DNA from 2 places in the Faecalispora anaeroviscerum genome. Region 2 is predicted to be linked to the other one. Evidence: a T-box and tRNA genes for the amino acid it is inferred to sense, from the RefSeq annotation. Region 2 holds a T-box; the other holds one or more tRNA genes.
The links. A T-box is a leader RNA that pairs with one kind of tRNA and senses whether it is charged. The one in region 2 lies ahead of tyrS (tyrosine--tRNA ligase), so its partner is inferred to be a tRNA-Tyr.

Region 1 (12,030 bases), 1.8 Mb from region 2:
TCCATGAATTTTGCTTCTGATGGGGCATATTCCAGATGTAAATTCGAAATCAGTAATTTCATTTCTGGAAGGGTAATACGAGCATCCCTAACTATGTACTTTTCGGCGTGAATTTTTTCCAGCAATGATTTGAAATCGTTGGATGAGAGATACCTTTGAGTGACCAGTAACAACAGATAATTTTCTATATCCTTTGAAGACAACTCTGGGATGTAAATTGGTAGCTGAATTATTTTTTCAATATATTCCGTTGATAGTTCTACATCTGATCCGTCGATATGAGGGTATTTTTTCCTAATTGCATACTGTATGACATTCTCATCGGCAGCAATGATAAATGTTGTACGTTCAACAGATAAGAATAGTTTGATCGCCTCTAGCGTATCAATTATCCGTTCTGGAGTACATCTATCGAGATCATCAACTATCACTACTACATTGTTTGTATCAGCATTTATTAGCATCTGTTCGAAGTCTTTTCTAAAATTTCTAATGTTATCTACAGTTGTTTCATTCTTAATATATGCATCTTTTTCATCTGAGACTTTTTCTGCAGCAGATTCTAATACCTCTGCAACTTCTTTTACATTTCTTGGGACACTCATTGCTATAGGTAATGGATTCCCAGTTGCCACACTTGCTACAACCGACGCACCTATAGAAACCGTTGACGTTGCAAGCTTAAAAAGATCAACGCGCTGAAATAACTTTTTAATACTATCTTTAACTTCCTCAAACGGTTTCTTATTATATAGTTCTTTTAGAAGCGCCTCCATTAATGCGGTTTTTGCATCTTCATATCCCTCAAACATCCATGCATTAATTTTCACGCAGATTATGTTTTCTTTTTCTTTGGTTAATTGTTGGTCAATTAGGTTCAATAATGTTGATTTGCCTGCACCCCAAAGTCCAAAAACTCCTATGGTAAGGGGATTGTTGGTCTCATCTTTCGCAATGTCAGCAATCAGCTTAGCATAAGGCCCATAAAATAGAATATCGATATCAGATGCATTGTCTAGCCACATAATGTCACTCTCCTTATTCCATTCGGTGCATAAGCAATTTCATTGCTATATATAAAAATCCAACTTCATAGTATTGCTACAATCAGCATGTCCATCATAAACAAATCGAGCAATTGACATTATCCGTTTTGAATCATTGTTCTTAATGACGAATTTATACTGCAAAAACGCTGATTACCAAAACAGAATTAGCTCTTGGATTCCTTCGACTATAAACTTTAAAATTGGCTTTCGCTTGCCCTGAGGGACTGGACCTGTATACTGATGAGTGTTCTTTATTTCTGAATGTGATAAATGTGAATGAAGTCTAAGTTGATGCAGTTCCATACACATCTTATGAAATTTGGGGATATAATTAATAAAACCTTTGCTCTTTTCAATTCCACCAATTTTCCCAAGGATATATCCGCCGAGTTCAGCATGATCATTTTTAAGAAGACTGCAAATTCTATCATCAATTGTATCCCAAAGGTTCACAAATGCTGTGAGATCCGTTTTCCAATAACCTAAAGCCGTAAAAAGTGTCCGCTCAATCTGATCATGCTCTTTCCCGAATCTTTTTTTCCATTGGAACTTCATCTGAACACCTGTTAACTCGTATAGATATCGAGTTATTTGACTATTTGAGTATCTATTACGCTGTATTATTTTGGCTCGTTTAAATATATTCTGTGCATATGGAGAAATTGCATTAACCGGAGGTAATTGATTGGGTACAGGCGCTAACAAATAGCAATTCGCACCAGCCGTAGCCAACTCACATTCTGGTGCTTTAATGTAATCTTCCAAGAAAGTCGCACCAAGCTTATCTGCCAATTCGTGTTTTTGTGCTTGATAAGCAAACTTGCTTCTAACCCACCAATTGCTTTTCATAACATAGTTCTTCTGCCTAATGCCAAATTTTGAATCGTAAAGAAGAATGAATGCCAATAGCTGCGAACGATACCTGCTATCAACTATAAACGCGTGTTTCTTATCGACATTGAGCAATTTTTTTGCTAGCTCTGTAAATCTATCTGCATCTTTACAATTTAAGTTTCCAATAGCTGCCTCCAACAATATTCCAGAAGAAAATTGCTGAGTTTTATCTTGACAGCATCCATAAATAAAATCACTAAGGGTGGGGGGGATTTTCCTTGGATATCTTTGTATGTAAAATGCAAACGAATGAATCATATTTGGAAATCTCTGAACTGTAGCAATGGCAAGCTTATTTGATTTTGCATCTTGCTTGACATATTGAAAGTAGCGTTTGATGGTTGTAAGATCGGCAGGGTTTTCCTTAATTAATCGCTTTATAGCATTTACTGCGATTTCAGCCCTTTTCTCATGATCAAATTCATCTTCAAATAGGGGCTTACTGATACGTTTGATCTCATCATCAATATTTGAAATTTCATGAACGGTAATTTTAGATGACTGCGGAAATAATCCGAGCTCCTTGCTCCTCTTGTCAAGAAGAAACAATACCCAGCGAACTGTTTCTTCATTATCAGCCAGAATCCGAATATCATCCACATATCTAAAATACCGAAAGGAAGTTTCTTTTTGCAACTCTTCGATATATGAATCGTATTCAGCCAATACAGCTTCAGCAACTATACCAGACGCTTGAGGCCCCTGAGGTATTCCTGTAGCAAGCTCCAACCCATTCGATGACTCCCACTGTTCTAGCAATTGAATGAACGAATTGGCACAAGTATCGCTAAATCGACATTTGTCCTTCAATACAGTCCGAAGCAAATGATGATTAATGCTGTCATAGCAGGCAGTAAGATCAAAGGACGCAATATATTTGCTTCCTTCTTCATATGCCTTGATAACAGCCTTAGTGTACGCTTTATAGGAATCTTGCCATTTCTGATAGAAAAAGAGACTCTGATTGTTGGAATATAGGTTGCCAAATACGCTCTTTCTATATCTTTTTTTAACCTTTAAAATTGTCGATAGTGCTTCTGCTAAGACATTTGCGTATGCTTGGTATACAATTTGGTCCTCAATTGACATCAACGTATACATTCTGCTTAAACCATTTGCCTTCGGCATAAACACCCGTATTGTATTTATTGGCAGATATCCTGATTTTACTTTATCCCTTAACAAAGTGATGTTCTCTTCAACAGCCATTCCATAGGTTGAATAAGTATCTCTAAAGAAGTTCTTGTAGGTGCTTTCGGGATTGGTTAATAAGCGATTATATGCAAGGATCAGGTTATCCTTCTTAGCCACATCCCTAATTGAAAACACACTGATCCACCTCTTCCATTAAATATATTTCCTTTCGTACCAACAAGTTCTATCAAAATATGCAATATTAGCATTTTCTTTACGGAATATTTTCTAAGCTGTGCAAACTTCGTCTAATTGCTATAATAAGTAATAAATTCCAAATTTTAACTTTAATTCTATTTTACTTTCTTATATCTTGCAAATCAACTAAAAATAAGAATTTATTCCATTTTTATACATATTTCTAATAGAATATAACTCCGAGTAAGTATGTGCAGCACACGAGTGAGAGAGCTTTGGTATCCACGGGTATCCAAAGGTATCCACCTCGCAGTACGAAATATCTATTGCATCCAAGCAATACTGTACTCAGAGAGTGCAACAAATCTTCTATCAAGCCTATTCAAATAGGATTTTCAGTGCAGTTTCTGCGCCTTTCTCTAAAAAAACGATTTTTTCAAAAAATATGTTGACAAAATTACATTAAAGTGATATATTATTCAAGCATTCTATTTCAGAAATGCTGGTGTAGCTCAGTTGGTAGAGCAGCTGATTTGTAATCAGCAGGTCGGGGGTTCGAATCCGTCCACCAGCTCCACGCTTCGGCGTTCAGCTGAACGGGACAAGCACTTGATCTGTTTGAGATAAAAGGTAATATGGAGGAGTTCCCGAGTGGCCAAAGGGGGCAGACTGTAAATCTGTTACGTTACGTTTCGGTGGTTCGAATCCACCCTCCTCCACCAAAAGCAGATAATAAGAGCAGGAATGCTTTTATTATCTGCTTTTCTATTTAGATATGTATCTCCATTATGCGTACTAGAATAGCAGCGCACAAACGGCATTCACAAGTCATAAGTGGTCGCAGAGACCCTTAGGGCGCATGGTAGCCAACTGTTTTGCAGACGGTTGGTTACCTGTGGATGTCTTTTTTTTTCCCACATAGCAATTATGTACCAGCATTTGAAAATTTGCTTGTGCTGACGCACATCATCTTCTTTTTAGGTATGTTATTGAAACCATACGGATATTCGTATATAATATACTCGGTATTTTAATACTTATGGGGAATATGGGAACGGCGCGTGCATCAATACTGCTAAGCCGGGCGTATCCCGGCGCATTTCGGGCGCTCTTGGGTTATTCCATCTGATGCAAAAAGCCTACCGATCCTCGAAAAGAACATACCATATGGAAGTGATTGCCATGCTACATATTGCTGTCTGCGATGACCAGCCGAGAGAACTGGAAATCATCAACGAACACATAACAGAATACCTTGACACCCATACACTGGAAGCGGAAATGAAAGAATTTTCTCATCCGGATCAATTGCTGACTGCCCTTAAAACAGAGAGCTTCCATCTTTACATATTGGATATTGTCATGCCAATGGTGAACGGTTTGGAGTTAGGCAAAGAAATTCGCCGCCTTGACTGCGAGGCACAGATTATCTATGCCACCACCGAACCTCAGTTTGCTCTGCAGGCATACGCCGCAAGCCCCATCAATTATCTCATTAAACCAATTGATAAGCGGCAGTTGTTTGATACGCTGACCCTCGCCATCTCCAAAGCAGACCTAGCCGAAGAGAAGACGTTTACTGTGAAAACCGCCGATAGTCTGCGGGTGATCAAGCTGTCGGATATGGACTGCTGTGAATACCGCAGTCACGCTGTCATTTTCAGCTTAAAGAACGGTGAGGAAGTGCAAAGCCGCACGATTCGGGAGAAATTTTCGGAATACACCTTGCCTATTTTGAAAGACAGGCATTTTCTGCAATGCCATACCTCATTTGTGGTCAATCTGCGGCGGGTGGAACGCTTTGCCAAGGACAGCTTTACGCTGTGCGGCGGCAAGACCGTCCCCATTACGGCAAAGCAATACGCTGCGGTGAGGGATACCTATATGGACTACCTGATGGCAAAGGGAGGACGGCAATGATAGAAATTTTTCCTGACTTATTGCGAGCGGTGATTTCCACTACCGCCAATGTTCTGCTGATGATGACGCTTTTGCAGCCGAAGTATTCTAAAAAAATTACACTGCTGACCATGCTCGGCGTTCTTGCAGCTGATTTGGGTACAGCGGTTTATTGCTATCTCAGCGGCAATTTGACCTTGCTTTCAAAGCTGGATATTATCCTGTTTGCAGTGCTTTGCTTTGCGGTACGGCCATTATTCAAAGACACCTTCATGCAGTGGCTGTTTTCCTATATCACCGTCCAAAACATCAGCGACATCGTAATTATCCTTAGCTTCGAAGTCTGCAGGTATTTGCCTTATCCCCTCTACGCCAACTCGCTGCTGCGCTTAATTCTATTCGGAGCTTTTCTGCTGATTTTGTCGCGGTATGTACGTCCGCTGTATCGGCAGGCGGTGGAGCATTGGACGGCATATTTCGCCGTGGCGCTGGGGCTTTACATCACCTTTAATTACTACGTTTTGTCTGCGGACGATATTATCGTGATGCTGACGGAACAGGCCATACCGCTGCTTCTGGTGATTTTTATCGGGCTTGCCGCCTACGGCTCCATTCTCCTCTCCCTCAAAAATCTTATGCGAGAATATCGGATCAAGGAAGAAAATCAGAAAATGCAGGCGGAGCGGGAATACCTGCAACTGGCCGCGGGCAATATGTCTCGGCGTCTGAAACTGATGGAGGAGGTGTCGGTGAAGAACAGCCGCGCTGCCCATGACCGCCGCCACTTTAACAATGTGCTTCTGGAGCTTTTGGAGCAGGAAAAAACCGACGAGGCCGCCGCTTTGCTGCAAAATCAAAATCAAGCGACACACACCATCAGCAAGGTCTACTGTGAAAACCCCGCCGTCAACGCCGCTGTCTGCCACTATGCAGGGGTTGCAGAGCAGGCAGGTATTCCCACAGAGATTGAACTGGATATTCCAAGAGAGCTAACCGTAGATTCCTTGGAGCTTTCCATGGTGGTATCAAACCTATTGGAAAATGCCATTCAGGCTTGTGGATGTTTGGCTGACGGAGTAAATCCCTATCTCCGTTTTACCTGCCGAAGTGTGGGGCGGCTGTTACTGGAAATAGAAAATTCCTGCACCGAGGATACCGTACTCGATGAAAGCGGCTATCCTGTTGCCCGCGAAGAAGGCCATGGAATCGGCAGCAAGAGCGTCATTGCCTTTGCAAAAAAGTATGATGGAGAGCTGCTGTATAAAATCGAAATTGGTGTTTTTCAGGTACGCCTTCTGGTTTAAATATACGGAATCTTTTGTTTGTCAAGAGCAAATTTTAATTGAATAGCTACTTTTTAAGTGTAAAAATGAGTCTTTTAAGTGTAAAGGCTCATTTTTTTTATTTTTTGGATTAATATCTAAACAGAAATTTGCAAGATTTCATTGGGTGATCAGGGCTTGAAACCGACCGGTAGCTCCCAATGATTGAAGCGATGAAGAAGCTGGGCAATTGAAATTTGAATCTGCCAATATAAAATAATCGGCAAGCCGAAGTGTTCAGAAAAATATCACTGTGTTCTCGCCGGAAGGAGCATGACGGAATGGAAAAACGCAGGCGTGAAGATGTACCGCTGAAAGTCCCCAATTCCGAGGGAAATGTGTGGCCAAAGCAGATTTGCCCTGCCTTTGAACCGAGAACCGACACACCGAGGGGTCTGCGGCAGTGCTGGTACTGTCGGTATGCCGACTTTCATCTGGACAAGCCCCGCGCGTTGGATGTGGGCGTGTGCTACTGGCCGAAAAAGATATTATAGGAGGGTCGTAAGAAAATGGGAAAAAGAATTTTAAGTATTTTGCTTTCGGTTTGCATGGTACTGACATTGCTGCCGGTTGCCGCTATGGCGGAAGACGCAAATGCTTCGATGAGCGCAAGTGGGGAAATTATAGCCTTTGCACCGCTTGACGAAACAGAAAAGTCGGTAGCTACCGGCACAGCGATTGAGGATTTAGGGCTTCCTGAAACCCTAACGGCAACGGTGAGAACAGCCGCGGCTGCGGACAGTGGTACATCCCAGGAACCCGCGCAGGATTCAGAAAACCCGGAAGAGGATTCCACATCGGGTAATTCCGCAGAGGCAAGCTCCAGCTCTGCGGTACAAGGGAATGTGAATGACCAGCAGGAGGCGGACGATAGCGGTACCTCCCAGGAACCTGTAATCAATTCAGAAAACCCGGAAGAGGATTCCACATCGGGTAATTCCACAGTGGCAACCACCAGCTCTGCCATACAAGGGAATGTGAATGAGCAGCAGGAATCGGCCGACCCCGAATGGGAAGAAACGAGTGTGGACGTTCCGGTGACATGGACGTCCGAGCCGGAATATAACGGAAATGAAAACGGTGAGTATGTATTTACGCCGGTAATAGAAGGCTATACGGTGAGCGCCGATCTGCCTGAGATTACTGTGACGGTGGGTACGCAGCCCCTGATGACGGCTCTGCGAACGGGTACGCCCGTTACCTACGGCGACTTTTCTGTCAGCGTAGATGAAGATGGCGCGGCGCCGACGCATAATGACGGCGTGCTGACGTTTGGCACGGCGGGGGAATATACCGTTGGAATGGCTGATGGAAAGACTTCCACCTCCAACGTGATTAAAGTCACCGCCGATGGTGTCAAGCTGAACCTTGTCGGCGTAAACATTACTGCACCGCAAGGTGCCGGGAGTGATAACGGTGCGGCTGCCTTGACCGTGACAACCGGCACAGTAACCTTGAATGTTATTGTGGACAGCTCTCTGACTGGCGGTGCCGGAGGATCAGAAACCGACCCTGATACGAACTACGGTGCAATGGGCGGCTGCGGCATCAGCGGGAATATTGCCGTCACAGGCACGGCAACGCTTACCGTGACCGGCGGTACAAGTGGTCAAGGAATGAGCTTGTGCGGTATAGGTATCATTGGCAATGTGAATGTCTCCGGTGAGGCTACCCTTATCGCCAGAAGCGGCAGCGGTAATGGGGGTATTGCCATCAGCTCCGCCACCCAATACGGCGGAGGCACAATTACCGTGGGTGATGGCTATACGGTCAAGGCTGGAACAGATGCTGCCAGCGCGACAGCATTTACAGGGACTTCAACCAATTTACAGTATGTCGCTATAGAACCCATTATTTTCACCGTTGCTGAGAATACGGCGCTCGAGATTAAGGTTCTACCTATTTATGGGGACCCTCAAGTGGATAATATGGTTGCTTCGCAAGGGTTTACACAACCAACAGATGGAAGCAAAACTGCAAACTTATACTGGGATTCAGCGAAAACCCAATTAATCCCATATGGGGATAATTCTTTCGGAATTGGATCTAATACTCTGGAGAAAATTTACTTTTATGCAACAGAAACGGGAACTTATATATTTACTGCCACGTTTATAGATGATAATGACAAAAGCAGTAATTATACTATTAAAGTAAAGGTTACCGGAGACACTCCGCCTGACTCTCTCCCCACGGCGGAGGAGTACGCGTCGGCTTCTCCGGCGGCGGCTTCCGATACCGACTATGTGCTCGATTCCGTTAAAAAGACCCTCACCATCAAAACCGCAAAGGGTGCGGCGTTCTGGTCGGCAAACGGCAAGAATTATCTTGACTACACGATCCTTCTTGCCAAGGACATCAACGTGTCTGCTTTCCAGTGGACGCCGGTGGGAACAGACGATGGCTCTTTTTCCGGCAGCTTCAACGGACAGGGGCATACCATTAGCAGCCTTACAATAAATACTACAGACGTACGATACGCCGGACTGTTCGGCTATGCAAGCGGTGCGACCATCAAAAACCTTACAGTTTCGGGCAGCGTGACGGCAAGCTATGTGTCGGGCGAGTGCTACGCTGGCGGAATTGTCGGCTACAATACCGAGGGCAGCACCATTGCCAATTGCGCCAACTACGCCGCCGTTTCGGTAAGTACCAGCGGAAACTCCAGTTATGCGAATGCCAAAGGCGGGGGGATTGCCGCTCTAAATAGTGGCACAATCGAAAACTGCCGGAACAGCGGCGCTGTTACCGCTGCGAACAACTCAACAAACGCGAGTCCGGGCTACGCCTATGCCGGCGGTATCTGCGCATTCAACAACAGTGGCGCCATTGCCAACAGCTACAACATCGGCACTTCTTCTGCGACCGGCGCAACCGAAGCCCTTACCGGAGGCATCTGCGCCAAAAACTGCGCAACCATAACAAATTGCTATTCCACAAATGCAAGTAAGGTAACCACTAACTTTTATGGATCAGCCACTACCACCGGCTGCGGAACCTTTTCGGATAACGGCGGTGTGCTGACGGCGGGCACCGCCGATAACTGCGGCAGTGCCCAAACCCTTTCCTATGGAAATGGTCTTCTCGCCGCCCTCAACGCCTGGGTTGGCGCCAAAGCCAGCGGTGACTACTACACATGGCAAGCCGACAGCACAAGCGACCCGGTAAACAAGGGTTACCCCGTGTTCGGTGAAAAGTGGGAAGCGCCCGCTACGAAATATAACGTTTGGGTAGGTAATGTTCAAGTTACCAGTGCCAACTCCAATGGAATTACAGGGGATGGCATTACGGGTACGGTCACCTACAACCACGACACCAATACTCTCACATTAGACGGTGCGACGATTACCAGCGGTCATTTGATAGAGAATTTCGACGGTCCCGCCGGAATTGATGCAGAGGGTAATTTAAACTTAGAACTAAAAAATGATAACACGATTACCGGAATTAGCCCGTCCAGCGGCAAGTGCAGCTTCGCTGTATACAACGATGGGAACCTAACGATAATGGGTAACGGAACCTTAAATGCTACCGGCGGAGATACTTCAGATGGCGGCGGCTACGGTTTGTATATCACAAATAGCCTTAGCATTCAAAACGATGCTACCGTTAACGTCAACAGCGGGAACGCAACAAATGGGAACTGTTGGGGTGTTCTGGTTGGCGATGCCCTTACCATTCAAGGGAGCGCCTCCGTTAACGTCACCGGCGGTACTTCAACAGGAGAAAATGGGAGCAGCTACGGTGTGTACGTCTTCGGTTACACCAAAGTGAAAGACAGTGCCAGCCTATCCGCCACCAGTGGCGCGGCGGAATACCAAAGCTACGGTATTTTTATCTCTAATAATAATAGCTTTGAGATATCGGGCGGAACCGTGACGGCCAGCACCACCGATAATGACGGCGCATCAGAAGGCTCTGCCGCTATAAATAAAAAGCCAATTTTATATTTTTACAAGCCTGCACCTGTAGTTATGACAAGCAGATTTGCGAGCGGTACGGATGCCGTAAGGAATACGCTGAGTGATATCAATATTCCATCCTTCAAATACATTCGCATTGTACCATCTTCTCTTCCCACGGCGGCGGAGTACGCGTCGGCTTCTCCGGCGGCGGCTTCCAATACCGACTATGTGCTCGATTCCGTTAAAAAGACCCTCACCATCAAAACCGCAAAGGGTGCGGCGTTCTGGTCGGCGAGCAGCAAGAATTATCTTGACTACACGATCCTTCTCGCCGATGACATTGATGTGTCTAACTTTCTGTGGACACCGGTGGGAACAGGCGCAGACTCTTTTACCGGCAGCTTTAACGGACAGGGGCATACCATCACAGGGCTGACGGTGGATATTTACGCGGGTAATGAAGCAGTCTATGCCGGGTTGTTTGGCATGACCAGCGGTTCCATTAAAAACGTAGGGTTGGCGAAGGCGTCAATCGTCGTTTCCAACACCTCTACTGACTCTAAGCAGGTGTTTGCCGGTGGTCTGGCAGGCGAAGCATTCGATGGGGCCATCACGAACTGCTTTGTCATGGGAGGCACCGTGAGCGCCAGCAGCGGCTATGGTTCCTACGCCGGAGGGCTGGTGGGCTTTGCCAGCGACGACATCACTGTCAGCAATTGCTACAGTACCTCCAGCGTCACCACCAGTGGCACAGGCGGCCATTCCGGCGGTGTGGCAGGCTGTATAGGCGCTGGCACAATCAAGGATTGCTATTATTTGAACGGCGGTACAGGTATGCCGGAAAAGGGCGTTGGCCGTGTGTACCCCAATTGCGAACCTGTCATCACAGGCTGCGGCACGATTGGCAGCAACAATAGCACACTGGCGGCGGGCACGGAGGAGCAGTTTACCTCTCAGCAGACCCTTGCCTATGGCACCATCCTCTCTGACGCCCTCAACGTCTGGGTCTACGCCAAAGCCAGCGGTGACTACTACACATGGCAAGACGATACAGGGAGCATAAACGGCGGCTACCCAGTATTCGACGCGCTGTGGGGTACGACCACCCCGGTTTTCGACAATTGCTTCAAAGACATCCATACGAAAAAGCCCGACGACCCCGGTAGTTATATGGGTGAATACCACTACGACTTTGACGGCTGGTATACCGAGCAGAATGGCGATGGTACGAAATTGGGCGACAGCGACGATGGCACCGCCGGTACCCGCTATTACGCCAAGTGGATCAAGAACGGCAAAACCGTTCGCACTACGGCGCTGGATTTGACGGATATCAGCGAGTCCAACCTCTACCGCTCAACCAAAAGCGGTGACGTATACACGAATGCCGCTGAGGGCTGGACATGGTACGCCGCCAAAACCACAGTGGGAAGCAATACCTACGCCGCCAACACCCTTGTCCTCTCCGGCCTGAACATCAACACCGCCGCTACCGCCACCGCCCTGAAGGTTCCTGGCGGCACAACCATTGTGCTCACGGAGGGTACCATAAACTCCGCAAGGAGCGGCTATACCAGCTCGGACAGTGAAGCTGTATATACCTATGGCGTTTATGGTGCTGGTGCCCTG
Region 2 (12,030 bases):
GGAAGAAGAGGTCTCTTTGCTGGTTACCTTTGCGGATTACCCGGAGACTCTGGCCGCCATTGAGCAGGCCATGAGAGAACCGCAGGATTAATTGTTCGGGAGAATTCCGGATTTAAAAATCAAAAAGCACTTGGAGCATCTTTTTTAAGGAAGCTTCAGGTGCTTTTCTTTGCAGTTCAGCTTCAGTTACATAATGGGTATCATTACAGATTCTATTCAAAACTATGCGTACAAGCACAAAACCCTTGCACTGCTATAATCCGCCGTTTTGGGAAAACTGAATACAGAGGAGGGATTTAAAGTGGAGATAAGCTTTGATGCGGTATATTACGAACCGGCAACACTTCATTATGAATTGGGAAAAATGCTCCAATCTAAATATGAAAGCTTGCCTTGGATTGAAATTGAGAGTCATAACCGAATACCGGAATTGACGGCAGCGGAAAACCGGGACTTCCCAAAGCTGAAACAGCATCTGATTATCGGCGTAAGAAAAACACATAAATATGTGCCGAATTCTAAAGTTTCTGACTGGCTGGTGCCATACACATCTTCCGGCTGCAGAGCCATGTGCCTGTATTGCTATCTGGTATGCAATTATAACAAATGTGCTTATCTGCGTTTGTTCGTTAATCGTGAGCAAATGCTGGACAGACTTCTAAAAAAGGATGCCGAAGCACCTGTGCCTCAGACCTTTGAAATTGGCAGCAACAGCGATTTGGTGTTGGAAAATGCTGTTACTGATAATCTGATTGATACTATAGAGCGTTTTGCGCGGGAAGGCCGAGGGCATCTTACCTTCCCTACAAAATTTGATCTGGTAAAACCATTACTGAGTCTTGATCACAAAGGCAAAACCATATTTCGCATGAGTATAAACCCGGAGGAGATTATACGCCGTATAGAGCTGGGTACCTCGCCGCTGCGCGAACGAATCCACGCACTGAATGAAATGGCGGATGCAGGATATCCGGCGGGGATGTTAATTGCGCCAGTCATTCTCGTTCCGGAATGGAAGCGGTTGTATGGGGAACTGATCGAACAGCTGGCAGAGGAACTGAGCCAAAGAGTCAAACAAAACGGGTTTATCGAAATCATACTGATGACTTACAGCTTCGTTCAAAATGCCATTAATACGGATGCGTTTCCCAATGGCGTAAAACTGCTTAATCGGGATACGATGACAGGACGTGGGCGTGGTAAATACTGTTATCGAAATGATATACGCGGAGAAGCTGAGCTTTTTTTGCGGGAAAAGCTGTCTAAAGAGTTGCCAAGTATGTCAATCTTATATATTTCATAGACTATTTACGATGAATGCTGACATTATGCCACCCGATTTTATTGTAGCCGAAAGGGCTTGTTGTCTGTGAAATGCAGACAACAAGCCCTTTCAGCTGCTGGATTTAAAATATCGGTCTCATTTTTAAGGGTCACTTCATTGCGAGTGGCCACTTTTATACGATTCCGTTCGATCATCTGTTTTTGTCGTTTTATCCATACTAAGATGAAAAGCGGCAGCCCTCTGCCCTGCTACCCGAATGCGTAAACAACAAGCGGGAACAGATAAATTCCGGTCAGAATCACAAAGAACAAAATTCGGTAAGCCCACAAAGCCAACGGCTCCATCGGCCTCAAAAAATGATAGCCTTCCCGCTTCAAAAGAATCCAGAATCCCACGAGAGTGAAGATGCCAAAAGCCGAAAGAAGAATGCCAAGTTTCAGGCCCTGCGGTACAAATGTTAGCTGTACCTTGTTTTCTCCCTGTTCCAAAGGAATGGCCATCATGTCGCCAAATACCTGGTATGCTTCGGCGGCCTTTCCGTTAACCTGAACCGAATATCCCTTCTGGTACGAGAGCGGCAGCAGCAAATAGGGATTTTCGCCCGAGGCCTGTACGGTTCCGGAAATGCAGTTCCCGTTTTGAGTCAACTGCACCTTGGGTGCAGAGGCTGCGGCTGTATCGAGCGTTTCCAGGTTCATACCGAATATGCCGAAGGATTTCGCATGGAAATCACGCAGAACCGTAACGCGGATGTCGACGGCTTGATCGGTGAAGGTACCAAGATTCAAAAGGCCGTTTTCCTGCTGAGTTGGGTATTGATACGCCACAGTTTCATCGTTGACCGAAACGCGCAGGCTTTTATAGGCCGGTTCGGTCAGATGGTTGGTGACCTGATCAAAGCAATCCAAATACAAGGTCTGCGTTCCCTCCACCAGTATGTGGTATTCCAAAACGCCGTCCTTTTCGGAATTTTCCCGTAACAGCTCCATCTGAGAGCCGGTGTCGTACATAAACAAATTGGTTGCGGAGGAAGATTCATATTCCTCCGTCAGCTGTTCCTCTGAACCAAATACCTTCGTAAAGAGGTATTGCTGAATCCCGCGGCGGGTCATGTTAGGCAGGTCCTTTAATTCGCTGATGTTGCCGGATTGAATCACAGTCCCAAAGGACAGCAGCTCTTTGTTCTTCACAAGAGCATAGCGATCGTTCTGGTAAATGACATTATCGCGATGGGTCGTTTCGTATTCTCGTTTGACGGTGTATCGGTTTCCCCACAAAGCATCCGTCAATTCGGTGCCGTCATGGGAGCTAACCTCCATCCAGTAAGAGGAATAGCCCATCCGTTTCATCGTGAACATAAAATCTTCGTCTGTCAGAGAAGTATAGTGATTGAGCGTCGGGTAATTGATCCCGCCCAGAAGGTTGACGTCAAAGTATTTATGGCCGTTTTTGACCCGGTACATACTTGTATCGTGTATTTTATCTTTCAGATCAAATACAGAGCTGTAAAAAGACACCGGATTTGCCGCCGAGCCGATAAAAACACTGCCGGAAAACAGGGATTCGCAGCAGGCCAGCAGCAAAAGAAACAGGGAAAAATACCGTTTGGTCAGATATTGGTGCCGGTACAAATACAAAACCAAATAATAGCACAGAATCGCCAGTATGGTGAATAATAGGAAATAGAACACGGCGGTTTCATCCAGCCAAAGGGTACGGGTGTAGATGCTCAGATCACGGTAGCGGTAATAGAGCAGTAGATACGCCACCAAAGACATGCAGGCCAAAAGGAAAACACCGATGCCGATCCCCGGCCAACCCTGATGAAGAAAGCGCCCCTCCTCCTGATTCAGGTCGGAAATCGCCTTGGCCAGAAATAGCAGGCCGAGAAGCGCCGTCATATACCCGTAGCGGGCCGGAAACGCCTGATAACTGCCTGTATGCCACATTTTGTTGATCGGTTCAATAAACAACGGAACAGTCAGAAGCACCCAAAGAATCAGCAGGCTGCGAATGTGAGAGTCGCGCCAGCATTTGACCGGGTTCAAGAATGCCAGTGCCGCAATCACTCCCGAGCTGCAAAGCAAAATGGGTAGTGTGGTATAAAAGCTGGTGAAAAAACTGCCGGAGGAAATGCTTTCGATCAGCCCCACAGCACGTGCGGATGATAGATACTGAAACAGAGATGGCAGCCAAACTGCACCGGTTACCAGAAGCGCGCAGACGGTGGAAATCCCCAATAGTAGAACAGATTGCTTTCTTTCTTCCGTTCTTTCCTGCGTCAGGCGCAGGTAAATCCCGAATGCCAGAACCACAAAGATAACAACCATGTAGGTTAGATAAAAATTCAGAACCATAATGGCTGCAAGGCTTAGTGTATAGCAAAGCGGCCTATGCTGCCGGATCAATCGATCCAACCCAATCATCAGAATGGGAAACATTGCCATTACATCGAGCCATACCATGTTTTGAAAATACAGCATGGTGTATCCGCCGAAGGCATACATGATCGAAAGAGCCAAAAGCTGCGTGGTATTGAGGCTTGAAAAGCGGTGTCGAAAAAAGATCGCTGCAGTCAGCGAACAGAGCGCCATTTTCAGTAGAACGAGGATGTTTGCGAACAAATACATCTGTTCTGCCGGAACCAGCAATACCAAAAATGTAAACGGACTTGAGACAAAAAAGAAGAAAACACCCAAAAAACTCATTCCACCCGCATTCTGCGTGTTTAAGAGAAAATCGGCGTTTCCATTTAATATATTCTGAAAATCGAGCAGAAAGGGAATCACCTGCTGCTTCATGTCACACCAGGCTAAAGTTTGATTCTCGAAAGGATACAAATGAAAGAGGAAGAACAGTAACAGAGTTAGTCCGGCCGTCGCAATCGGAGCGGGCCAGCAGCGTCGTTTCATGGTTCTTCCCCCGTTTCTGTTTCTAAAAATATTTTTCATTCAATACACCTTGTTTCTTCCCCTGCCGAAGGAAGAGGAAGAAACAGCAAATTAAAATGAAACGTTAGTTAGGTGGCTCTCTTTATTTCTGAAGAATAACCTTGTGGAACACTTTTTTGCCTTTTTTGATAATAACAAAGCCTTTTTCAAAATCAGAGGATGTCAGAACATGATCAATTGCGGTGATCTTCTGGTCATCTACCGCAACGCCGCCCTGCTGAATCAATCTGCGGCCCTCTCCCTTTGATGGGATTAAGCCGGATTTCATCATTACTTCCAAAATATTGATCGAGCCGTCTGTCAAATCAGAAACGGAAAGCTCCGTGCTGGGCATATTGTCTGAATTCCTTGTGCCGCCAAACAGGGCGCGCGCGGCCTCCTGTGCCTTTACGGCTTCCTCTTCCCCATGAATCAGCTTCGTCACTTCAAAAGCCAGCACCTCTTTGGCCTGATTCAACTCACTGCCGGTCATTGCCTCGTATTCCGCAATCTTAGAAAGCGGCAGGAAGGTCAGCAGCTTCATGCAGCGGATCACATCCGCGTCGTCAACATTGCGCCAGTACTGGTAAAAATCGAAGGGCGAGGTTTTTTCCGGGTCCAGCCACACAGCGCCTTTTTCCGTTTTTCCCATCTTCTTCCCCTCGCTGGTGGTCAGCAGCGTAAAGGTCATTCCATAGACTTCTTTGCTCTTCATCCGGCGCAACAGCTCTACGCCGCCAATAATATTGCTCCACTGGTCGTCTCCGCCCATTTCCAGAACGCAGTTGTGACGCTCGTTAAGCTCCAGAAAGTCGTAGCTCTGCATGATCATATAGTTTAGCTCAAAAAAGGACAATCCACTCTCGAGCCGCTGCTTATAACATTCCGCAGCCAACATGCGGTTAACAGAAAAATGCACGCCGACCTTACGCAGGAATTCGATATAATTGAGGTTCAGTAGCCAATCACCGTTATTCGCCATAATCGCTTTTCCACCGGAAAAATCGATCAGGCGGGACATCTGCTTTTGAAAACACGCAATATTGTGGTCAATATCCTCTTTGGTCAGCATTTTGCGCATGTCGCTCTTTCCGGAGGGATCGCCGACCATGCCGGTTCCGCCGCCGAACAGCGCGATCGGCGTATGACCTGCTCTCTGCATATGCGCCATCACCATGATCTGCACAAAATGCCCCACGTGTAGGCTGTCTGCCGTCGGATCAAAACCGATGTAAAAAGCGATTTTGTCCTCATTCAGCAGCTTTCTTACTTTTTCCTCATTCGTGATCTGGGCGATCATGCCCCTTGCTTCCAGTTCGTCAAATACTCCCATCTTAATTTCCTCCAATTCAGTTTGTAGGGGGAAAATAAAAAGCCCCCTGCGTTTTTCTCCTGCAGAGGGCGGAAATTCCGCGGTACCACCTCAGTTTACCGCAGCCTCACGGCGGCGGCCTCACGGGTAAAAGCTACCCAAACGCGTTAACGGGCGCAACCCGGACGAACCTAACTCCGGTAAAATTACCGCTTTCTCAGCCCGACAGCTCCGGAATGTATTTCTGGGAAGTCTCCGCCCCTGCTTGCACCAACCGCAGGTTCTCTGTGCCGGCTGTTTTCCCGTACTTTTTTCCTTCTTCGCCATTGATTTGCATTATAACGAATGTTTTTTGCGTTGTCAAGTCCTGGCGCTCCCCGGTGACTGCTTCGCGAGCCGAAGCATTTCGCGGGCATTTTCCCGCATCAGTTCCGTAACCGGGAAACCACCCATGATACGGGCCAGCTCATTGGCGCGGCCCTCGGCATCCAGCGGGGTGATTTCCGTAAAGGTGCGATCCTGTTGCTGCTGTTTTTGAATCAGCAGATGGTTCTGGGCCAGAGCAGCAATTTGCGCCAGGTGAGTCACACAGATCACCTGGCGACCCTTGGCCGCCTGGCGCAGCTTGAGGCCCACCTTTTGCGCGGCGCTGCCACTGATGCCCGTATCCACCTCGTCAAAAATCAGAGTATCTACCTCATCTTTCCCCGCCAGCACAGTTTTAATCGCAAGCATAATGCGCGACAGCTCGCCACCGGACGCAATTTTCGCAACCGGCTTTGGTGGTTCGCCCGGGTTAGTGGAAAGCAAAAACTGAATTTTGTCGCAGCCGGTTACATTTAGAGGGCAGCGCTCCTGCTCCACCTCAAAAGAAACTCCCGGCATATTCAAAAATTGCAACTCCTGCTTAACGCTTTCAATGAATCCGCCGGCAGACTTTTTGCGCTGTGCAGAAAGAAGCTTGGCCAGGCGAATCGCCTCTTCCTTGGCGCTTTCATATTCCTCATTCAGCTTGGCCAAACGTTCCTCAGAAAGCTCGATGTTCTGAAGCTCTGCGCGGCAGTTTTCAAGGTAGTTCAGCATATCCTCTTCGGTTTCGCCGTATTTCAGGCTGAGCCGGTACAGAAAATCGAGCCGATTCTCAATCTCTTCCAGCTCCGCGGGGTCATAGTCCAAAAGCTCCGCAGTTTTGTTGAGCTCTGCACTGCAATCCTGCAGCTCATATTCCACATTTTGAAAACGATCAGCCAGCGATTCGATCGACGGCAGATAACGCACAGCGTCGATTAAAGCGGAATTAATCTGCGACACGGCAGACAGAACGCCGCCCTCTTCTTCCCCATCGAGCAAAGCGCGGGCTCTCTGGAACTGCTCGGCCAAACGCTCGCTGTTGCGGTATAGCGTGCGCTTGGCCGCGAGCTGCTCCTGCTCGCCTGAGCGCAAAGCGGCTTCCTCCAGCTCTTGAATCTGGTATTTCAGCAAATCCATCCGGCGTTCCTTCTGCGATTCGTCCAGATCAAACGCCTGCAGTTCGTCTCGAATGCGGCACATATTCCGGTAAGCATGCTGGTATTCGTCGAGTAACGGCAGCAGTTCACCCACACGGTCTATGTAGCGGATGTGCAGATCTGGTGAAAGCAGCTGGTAGCTTTCATGCTGCCCGTGAATATTGACAAGGAACGGGGCAACCTCTTTCAGCACGGAAACTGTGGCCGGCCGGCCATTGATGCGGCAAGTGTTTTTCCCCGTTTGGCTGATTTCCCTTTGAATCAGGACATTTCCCTCTTCGTCGGCAGAATAGCCGAGCTCCGTGAGCTTTTGCAGTACATGGCCGTTCGGTGCGGAAAACACCGCGCTGACAAAAGCGGAGGAGGCCCCGGTGCGGATCAGCTCGCGCGAGGTTCTCTCGCCCAGAATCGCACCGATCGAGTCGATGAGGATGGATTTACCGGCGCCGGTTTCTCCGGTCAGCACATTAAAGCCGGCGTTAAAATCCAGCCCGCATTTTTCAATGACCGCAACATTTTCAATATATAGCTGCGAGAGCATCTGTTGTCACCTGCCAGCAATCAGTTTTTTGAGGTCCTCCGTCAGCTCGAGCGCTGTTTCCGGTGTTTTGCACACAACCAGTACGGTGTCGTCACCGGCCACAGTGCCCACCACCTTTTCCCAGCGCAGGCTGTCCAGCGCTGCGCAGACAGCGTTGGCCATTCCTGTCAGACACTTGACGACTACAAGGTTCATGGCGTTGTCTACATCCACGGCGGAATCCTCAAACAGCGAATAAAATTTTCCGGAAATATCTCGAGACGGCTCCTGGCTGTTTGCATAACGGTACTTTCCGTCTGCAGACAGAATCTTAACAAGGCGAAGCTCTTTAATATCTCTGGATACGGTGGCCTGCGTTACATCAAAGCCAGCCTCTTTCAGGCGGCGCAGGAGTTCCTCCTGCGTATCGATCTGATATTCGCTGATCAGTTCCAGAATTTTCGTATGACGTCTTGTTTTCATGTCACGCTCTCCGTTCTGAAAGTTTTTCGTTCACGACTTCATAAAAGGTTTGACATTTCAGGTCGATCAACCTGACCGACCGGGCAGACTTTTGGAAGCGCACGCATTCGTCCTCTGTTACAGGAATCGTTGTTTCGCCGTCGAGAGTTAAGAACATTTCACTTTGCCCATTCGGTACAGCGGTGATGTGAAAGGTGGTATCTTCACCGAACACGACCGAGCGTGTCAGCAGGGAATGCGGGCAAATCGGAGTCAGCAGCAGGCAGCGCATCGCCGGTTCGATCACCGGACCGCCAGCAGAAAGGGAATATGCCGTGGAACCGGTAGGCGTTGCGACAATCAGGCCATCCGCGCGGTAGTGGCAAAGATTGTTCCCATTATAAGAAACCTGAAAATCGAGAATTCTGCTTTGTGAGCCTCGGGAAATTACCCCTTCATTGAGCGCGTAATACACCTTTTGGTACTGCTCGCTTTTTAAAGAGGCCTCGAGCATTAAACGACGCTCAACCTTGTAGTTGCCATCCAGCAGCTGACGCAAACGGTGCAGTTGATTCGGCTCCAATCCGGCGACAAACCCGATTCTGCCGGCGTTGACGCCCAGAATCGGTTTGTCGGCTCGAGAGGCATGTTTGGCCGCGTGAATGATCGTTCCGTCGCCGCCTACGGCAATCACAAGGTCGCATGCAGCTATCATGCCGAAAAAGTCCTCAAAAAATTCAATATCGCGGTATGGAAAGCTGCTATACAGAGTGGCGTCCATACAGACGTGGATGCCTAAGCGGCGCAGCTCTTTGACCAGATCCTGCGTTACCTGATCCGCATTTGTTTTTGTCAGATTGGGGATGATTGCTGCAATCAATGTGTATCACCGCCGTTTAGCTGGATATGGGACTGCTCGACCAAGTCCGGCACAGACTGCCCTCTGAGGTCCTCCGGATGCTCCGATTTCTGCAAATAAATCAAATACTCAATATTCCCCTCCGGGCCTTTGACCGGGGAAAAAGTAAGTCCCAGCACGGAAAACCCGTGCGCAAGGACAAAATCTCGAATTTTTAAAATCACCTGTTCATGAACCGCCTTGTCGCGTACCACACCTTTTTTTCCGACATTTTCACGTCCGGCTTCGAACTGCGGTTTGATCAGGCAAAGTGCCCGCGCGTTTTCAGAAAGAAAGGTTCTGGCCACCGGCAGTACCAGAGTCAGAGAAATAAAGGATACATCCACACTAAAAAAATCAAGGATGTCCGGTACCTGCTCCGGTGTCAGGTAGCGCACGTTGGTTCGTTCCAGATTCACTACCCGGGGATCTGTGCGCAGCTTCCACGCCAGCTGACCGTAACCGACATCTACGGAATACACCTTTTCAGCACCGTTCTGCAGCATGCAGTCCGTAAAGCCGCCGGTGGAAGCGCCGATGTCCATACAAGTGAGGCCGGAAAGGTTGAGGGCATACAGCTCGATTGCTTTTTCCAGCTTGAGCCCTCCGCGGCTGACATACTTCAGTCCTTGCCCACGCACCTCTATGGCCGCGTCGGCCGGGAGTATGGTACCCGGTTTATCCGATTTCTGGTGATCCACATAAACGTTCCCCAGCATAATCAGGATTTTTGCCTTTTCCCGGCTTTCCGCAAAGCCCTTTTCAAATACGAGGGTGTCGAGTCTTTTTTTCTCTGTCACTTTTGATACTCCGTTTGAATGCTATTTTTCATGCTTTCACTGTCCAGCTGAAGCTCAGCCAGAGACTGACGCATGGTTGCTTGCTTGACAAAACGGTTTTCCACCGCTTGCAGGGTTGTTTTCCCTGCATAGTTTTTCTGGTACATCAGATACAGAAAATGCTCGCCTACCCCGCCCTGCCGGATGCCTTCTTCAAAAAAGAAGGTGTGCTGCGCGCCCATGCAAGCTTCTACTGCCTGCGGGTCGACCGGGTGAATTCGGTTGAGCTTGATGATCCGGACGGGAACCCCCTCCTGCCGCAGCTTTTTTGCCGCAAGACAGGCCATGGAAAAGAGTCTACCGTAAGTCACCAGTGCCACCGGCGACTCTCGATCACCGTATTCATCAAAGGAATGGCCCGAAACGGTAAAATCTTCCGGCTGATACAGTTGACCCCCTCGGGGATAGCGCACCGCTGTGACTCCGGGACACTCATAAATTGCCTGGTGCAGAAAAAGCTCCAGTTCCGCATGATAGGCCGGGGAAAAAATTGTCATGTTGGGGATGGCGCTGAGCAGGGAAACGTCAAACAGGCCCTGATGGGTTTCGCCGTCCTCCCCCACCACTCCCGCCCGGTCGATAGCAAGCGTTACCTTCAGATTCTGTAAAGCCGCATCGTGAATCACTTGGTCGATGCTGCGCTGCAAAAAGCTGGAGTACACGGCAAACACCGGCAGCATTCCGCCAGCCGCGAGCCCACCCGCAAAGGTGACGGCGTGTTCCTCCGCAATGCCCACATCAAAGAATCGATCGGGGAATGCCTTGTGGAAGCCGGCAAGACCGGTTCCGCTTTCCATGGCGGCTGTAATCGCGCAGAGGCGATCATCCTTCTTGGCCATGGCGCAAAGGCATTTACCGAACACCTTGGAAAAATTCTCGCCGGAGGCTTGGGACTCTCCCGTTTTGATGTCAAAACAGGGAACTCCGTGAAAGGCATCCGGATTTTTCTCGGCAAAGGAATAGCCCTTTCCCTTTGCTGTAATCACATGCAGCAGAACGGGTCGATTGATTTCTTTCGCGCTTTGCAGCACAGAAATCAGCTGCTCCACGTCGTGGCCGTCATAAGGGCCATAATAGGCAAAACCCATATCCTCAAATAGAGTACCTTTATACAGCGCCTGCTTGAGCAGAGTTTTGGATTTTTCCAGAACATTGCTGATCGGGTCGCCAAGCACCGGCAGGTGATCGAGAATCCCTGCTACGGTTCCCTTTGCTTTTAAGTAGCCCGGCTGGGTACGAATATGAGCCAGATACCGAGCAATAGAACCTACATTTTTTGAAATCGACATTTTATTGTCGTTTAGAATGACGATAAAATTTTTCGGGAAACGGCCGGCATTGTTCAGGCCCTCATAGGCCAGGCCGCCGGTCAGGGCCCCGTCGCCGATCACCGCAACCACGTGGCCGGGGTCGTTGTGAAGATTTTTCGCGCTGGCCAACCCCAGAGCAACGGAAATGGAGGTGCTGCTGTGACCCGCATGAAATGGGTCACAGTCGCTCTCTTTGGGGTTGGGGTAGCCGGAAAGTCCGCCCTGAGTGCGGATTGTGTGCAATTGATCTTTCCGTCCGGTCAAAATCTTGTGAGTATAGGACTGATGCCCCACATCCCACACAATATGATCAAACGGAACATCAAAAACATAGTGCAGAGCGACCGTAAGCTCCACAACACCCAGATTTGATGCCAAGTGCCCGCCGTTTTTTGCCACTGTGCGGATAATCTCCTGCCGGATTTCTCTGCACAGTACATTCAGCTCGTCCGTTGTCAAGGATCGCAGATCCCTTGGGGATTCAATGCAATCTAATATTTTTCCCATCCAAGAAACCTCTGTTCATTGTAATGAAGGCGTCATTCGGTAATACCGCTGTGGTGCTTGGCTGCCTGCAATGTGTTTTGAAGCAGCATCGCTACCGTCATCGGGCCAACGCCACCGGGAACCGGAGTCAGGTGCGATGCAACAGGCTCCACCGAGGAGAAGTCTACGTCGCCGCACAGCTTGCCCTCTTCATTACGGTTCATTCCAACATCGATGACAACAGCGCCGGGGCGAACCATGTCGCCGGTAATCAGGCCAGCCTGCCCTACGGCACTCACCAGAATATCTGCCTCTCGGCAAATTTCGGCCAGATTTGTTGTTTTGCTGTGGCAGATGGTAACGGTGGCGTCCGCATGCAGCAGTACCATTGCCATCGGTTTGCCTACAATGTCGCTGCGGCCTACCACAACACATCGCTGCCCGGCCGGATCAATTCCGGACGCACGCAGCAGTTCCATA

Region 1: it has a tRNA-Tyr gene. The T-box ahead of tyrS (tyrosine--tRNA ligase) is inferred to sense a tRNA for this amino acid. The anticodon was not compared.

The regions. Positions count from the first base shown of each region.
Region 1 covers NZ_CANOOQ010000001.1:2,626,124-2,638,153, forward strand. Annotated here, with positions in the region: gene QOS46_RS12925 (KAP family P-loop NTPase fold protein) at 1-1,025, opposite strand, end outside; gene QOS46_RS12930 (RNA-directed DNA polymerase) at 1,200-3,272, opposite strand; tRNA gene QOS46_RS12935 (tRNA-Thr) at 3,777-3,852, shown strand; tRNA gene QOS46_RS12940 (tRNA-Tyr) at 3,913-3,997, shown strand; gene QOS46_RS12945 (LytR/AlgR family response regulator transcription factor) at 4,458-5,195, shown strand; gene QOS46_RS12950 (GHKL domain-containing protein) at 5,192-6,478, shown strand; gene QOS46_RS12955 (hypothetical protein) at 6,778-6,990, shown strand; gene QOS46_RS12960 (S-layer homology domain-containing protein) at 7,006-12,030, shown strand, end outside.
Region 2 covers NZ_CANOOQ010000001.1:837,535-849,564, reverse strand. Annotated here, with positions in the region: gene QOS46_RS04180 (ACT domain-containing protein) at 1-91, shown strand, start outside; gene QOS46_RS04175 (spore photoproduct lyase family protein) at 302-1,303, shown strand; gene QOS46_RS04170 (YfhO family protein) at 1,534-4,197, opposite strand; gene tyrS (tyrosine--tRNA ligase) at 4,319-5,548, opposite strand; T-box leader at 5,610-5,857, opposite strand; gene recN (DNA repair protein RecN) at 5,888-7,576, opposite strand; gene QOS46_RS04155 (arginine repressor) at 7,583-8,038, opposite strand; gene QOS46_RS04150 (NAD(+)/NADH kinase) at 8,040-8,897, opposite strand; gene QOS46_RS04145 (TlyA family RNA methyltransferase) at 8,894-9,715, opposite strand; gene dxs (1-deoxy-D-xylulose-5-phosphate synthase) at 9,712-11,571, opposite strand; gene folD (bifunctional methylenetetrahydrofolate dehydrogenase/methenyltetrahydrofolate cyclohydrolase FolD) at 11,604-12,030, opposite strand, start outside.